2 regions of the Pusillimonas sp. ANT_WB101 genome follow, and region 1 is predicted to be linked to the other one. Evidence: riboswitches for the same ligand, from Rfam matches in the RefSeq annotation. Region 1 holds a riboswitch; the other holds the start of a gene.
The links. Region 1 has a riboswitch for glycine ahead of gcvT (glycine cleavage system aminomethyltransferase GcvT). Riboswitches for the same ligand answer to the same signal wherever they lie in the genome.
Positions count from the first base shown of each region.

Region 2: it holds a riboswitch for glycine, as region 1 does, so the genes downstream of both, FQ179_RS15295 (D-amino acid dehydrogenase) here and gcvT (glycine cleavage system aminomethyltransferase GcvT) in region 1, are expected to answer to the same signal.

Region 1 covers NZ_VOAY01000001.1:26,856-29,057, forward strand. The annotation lists gene FQ179_RS00110 (NAD(P)/FAD-dependent oxidoreductase) at 1-831, shown strand, start outside; glycine riboswitch at 1,076-1,164, shown strand; glycine riboswitch at 1,183-1,294, shown strand; gene gcvT (glycine cleavage system aminomethyltransferase GcvT) at 1,344-2,202, shown strand, end outside.
Region 2 covers NZ_VOAY01000003.1:557,139-559,340, reverse strand. The annotation lists gene FQ179_RS15300 (PLP-dependent aminotransferase family protein) at 1-313, shown strand, start outside; glycine riboswitch at 653-748, shown strand; gene FQ179_RS15295 (D-amino acid dehydrogenase) at 900-2,159, shown strand.

The sequences.
Region 1 (2,202 bases):
GTGCAGGCGCACCAGCTTGTGATGGCGACGGGCGGCATGGCCATCCCGCAATTGGGCGCGACTGATTTCGCCTTGGGTGTGGCGCGGCAGTTTGGGCTGAAGGTGATTGAACCCCGGCCTGCGCTGGTTCCGCTTACTTTTGATGCAGAGGCCTGGAAGCCGTTTTCTTCCCTGAGCGGTGTGGCGCTGGAAGTGCTGGTGCGCGCTGTCGGGGCTGGAGCGGCTGCTGCGAGAAAGGCGAACGGGCGTCAGAAACCCGGTGGCAAGGCGGCACAGACTGAGTTTCTTGAAGACCTGCTTTTTACACACAGGGGTCTGTCTGGCCCAGCTATTTTGCAGATATCCAGTTACTGGAACCCAGGCGAGGCGATTTCTGTTGATCTTGCGCCGGGGCGGGATCTTGCCCGCGAACTGCTTGAAAGCAAGCAGGGCAGCCGACAGAAGCTGGGGTCGGTGTTATCCGGTATGTGGCCCAAGCGTCTGGCTGACCAATGGCTGGCCAATGCGCAAACTACTGGTGATGGTTTGGGCGAGCAACGCCTGGCCGATGTGCCGGACAAGACTTTGCGCGAACTGGGCGCGTGCATCAATGCCTGGCAGCTGTTCCCCAGCGGCACGGCGGGTTACAAGAAAGCGGAAGTGATGCGTGGCGGGGTTGATACACGCTGCCTGAATCAAAAGACCATGGAGGCCAGTGCGGTTTCTGGCTTGTACTTTATAGGTGAAGCCGTGGATGTTACAGGCTGGCTGGGCGGCTATAACTTTCAGTGGGCGTGGGCTTCTGGTGTGGCCTGCGGCAAGGCATTGCTGCAGCATGGCGGCAAACGCTAGCCGACATTAAACTGCTTTTAACGCAGGGCAGAAGGGTGTAGCCCGCGGCAAGGCATTGTTACAGCACGACGGCAAACGCTAGCCGGCATTAATATACTTTCAGTGCAAAGCACGCAGGTGCCGTCTGCGGCAAGGCGTTGTTGCAGCACAGCGGCAAACGCGAGCCAACATTAATATATTTTCAACGCTGGGCCGAAATCTGTTTGTGGCTGCCTGGCTTTCGGGGTATGCTCTCGTTTGCTGTCGTCACACAGTGGGAGAGCGTCGATTTTTCGACCGCCGAAGGCGCAATTCGCCCGAAATCGCTCAGGCACCCCGTACCGCTCGTGTGTTGTCGCCAATTGGCTGGCAAGGCAGCATTCTGGAGAGACTCGTTCCATTGGCCCGCAGGCCTGGCATCGGGCGCCGAAGGTGAACCCCCTATATGGGGTCAACTCTCAGGCAAAAGGACAGAAGGGCGGCGCAAGGGCCAGGTGGCTCGGCGTCGTCGTTTCGTTTCCGGAGCCTCTCTCATGTCTACAGCACTAAAACATACCCCTCTGCATTCTGCCCATCTTCAGGCCGGCGCCAAAATGGTCGACTTCGGTGGCTGGGATATGCCTGTTTCCTATGGCTCGCAAATTGAAGAGCATCACACCGTACGCCGCGCCGCGGGTATGTTCGATGTTTCGCACATGCTCAATGTTGATGTACGTGGCAAAGTAGCCGCCGCGTCAACGTCAGCCGAGGCTCAGGATGCCGCCACGGGCGAACAAGGCGTGCGTGCCTTTTTGTCACGCTTGCTGGCTAATGACGTGGCCAAGCTTACGGTGCCAGGCAAGGCCCTGTACGCGTGCATGCTCAAGCCTGACGGCGGCGTCATTGACGACCTGATTGTGTACTTTTTTGATGAGACCAACTGGCGACTGGTGGTAAATGCCGGTACGGCAGACAAAGACATTGCCTGGATGCAGCAGGTTGCGCGCGATGAGGGCTTTGAGGTTCAAATTGAACCCCGGCGTGATCTGGCCATGATTGCGGTGCAAGGGCCCCAAGCCCGCGAAAAGCTCTGGGCAGCGCGCCCGCACTGGAAGGCACCCACCGAGCAGCTGGCGGCCTTTAACGGTGTTTACATCGATGCCGATACGCTGGTTGCACGCACAGGGTACACCGGTGAAGACGGCTTTGAAGTTGTACTGCCGGCCACCCAGGTGGGTGCTTTCTGGGATGACCTCGTCAGTCAGGGCGTGTTGCCTTGTGGTCTGGGCGCGCGCGACACACTGCGGCTTGAGGCGGGCATGAATCTATACGGGCAAGAAATGAACGAGCAGGTTAACCCACTGATCTCGGGCCTGTCATGGACGGTTTCTTTTAAAAACCCCGATCGTCGTT
Region 2 (2,202 bases), on a different contig from region 1:
TTATAGACGCCATGTCGAAAGTTTGCGCTTGCGCCTGGCACAAAATATGGGGCCGGTGGCGGCCCGTTTGCGCGCAGTGGGCATTACGCCGTGGATTATGCCGCAGGCAGGCATGTTTCTTTGGTGCAGTTTGCCCAAAGGTGTAGACGCAGTTGCGGTGGCACGTGCAGCACTGGCTGAAAATATTGTGCTTGCGCCTGGCAATATTTTTAGCCTGTCACAGTCTGCAGGAAGCTTTCTGCGCTTTAATATCGCGCAGTCAAGCGATGAGAGGCTTTATCAGGTGTTGGAGCGTCTGTTAACTACTGCTTAATTAGCTTCCCGCCGCGAAATAATGCATATAAGTCGGGCACTTGTTGCATTATTTGAAATGGACAAGACTTATCGCCGTAGGTATTAAGTTAAAAGAAAATGTTTAACTTTACGGGGATTCAACCCAATTCTTACAGCACTTTCAGGACGAATGCTTTTTTGTAATCAATTATTAAGTGACACGGAAATCGCCTTCGTACTTGTCCATATTCGTCGCCAGGGCGATATTGGAGCACGGGAAACCTGTTTCCTATTCTCCGCAATGGGTAAATGCCTACTTCATTCGGTAACTGTTTGATTTATTGGGTGATTCTGTTAGAATCTGCGGTTCAAATAAGTTGTATGACGTGGCAGGAGAGACCGGAAATTTATATACTCTGGCGCCGACGGAGCAACCGCCCCGGAAACTCTCAGGCAAAAGGACTGCCCGTCACACATAAAAATCTGGAGAGCGGCGCTAAGGGCGCCCACCGAAGGGGAGGCTCCGCCCAGTGGGCGGCGTTGTAAAACTCTCAGGTACCGAGACAGATGGGGCTACGAGCTGAACGTATTCGTTCAGTATCTGCATCCCTTTCTTTGGAACACCTATGTCTCGCGTATTAGTTATTGGTGCCGGCATCACCGGCATTACCACTGCATATACCCTTAACCAGCACGGTCACGACGTAGTCGTGGCTGATCGTCATTTATATCCCGCCATGGAAACCTCTTATGCCAATGGCGGGCAGCTGTCGGCCAGTAATGCCGAGGTCTGGAATCAGCCAGGCACACTGCTCAAAGGCATTAAATGGATGCTGCAAAAAGATGCACCATTGTTGCTGAACCCATTGCCCTCATGGCATAAGTATTCTTGGCTGGCTGAATTTGCGGGTGCTATTCGAAATTATCGAACAAATACCGTTGCCACCACACGCATGGCCATAGAGGCACGACAGCATTTGTATGACATGGCCGAGCGTGAAAACATTGACTTTAATCTTGAGCGTCGCGGCATTTTGCATGTGTATCACGACCGTGCGGGCTTTGATGTGGCGGCACGGTCTAATACTTTGCTGCTCAAGGGCGGGCTTGAGCGCTATGCCGTTACGCCCGAAGAAATTCGTAATATTGAACCTACATTAACGGGCACGTATTACGGCGGGTTTTTTACGCCTTCTGACGCAACTGGTGATATTCACCGATTTACGCGGGGTTTGGCGGCGGCCGCCGCCCGGCATGGGGTGGAGTTCAGGCATGGCGTAGAAATCGAAAACATGCAGTTTGGTGACGGCGGTGTTACGGCGTTGTTGGCTGACGTGATGTCAGCGGGTACACGCAGGCGTAACGATGCGGAGCGCCTCGATGTTGATGCGGTGGTAATTTGTGCAGGTGTTGGTAGCCGCCGTCTGGCGGCCATGTGTGGCGACCGGTTAAATATTTACCCTGTAAAGGGTTATTCCATTACCGTACAACTGGACGACGAAGCCAGTATTGCAGGGGCCCCTTGGGTGAGCCTGCTGGATGAACGTGCCAAAATCGTTACGTCGCGTCTTGGTAAAGATCGTTTTCGCGTGGCCGGTACGGCAGAGTTTAATGGTGATAATCGGGATATTCGCGCCGATCGCATTGACCCGCTGGTGCGCTGGGTGCATGAAAACTTTAATGTTGAAACGTCGCGCATGACACCTTGGGCCGGGTTGCGACCAATGATGCCAGACATGATGCCCAGGGTGCAGCGCGGACGTCAACAGGGCGTGTATTACAACACCGGCCATGGTCATCTGGGGTGGACGTTGTCCGCCGCTACGGCGCAGCTTGCAGCGGCGCTTGTAGACGAAGATTTGCCTGGCCTGAGCAAAGCGGCGTAAGACAGCACAACGTGCTTACGTTGCCACGCGAGGAGCGTGCTCC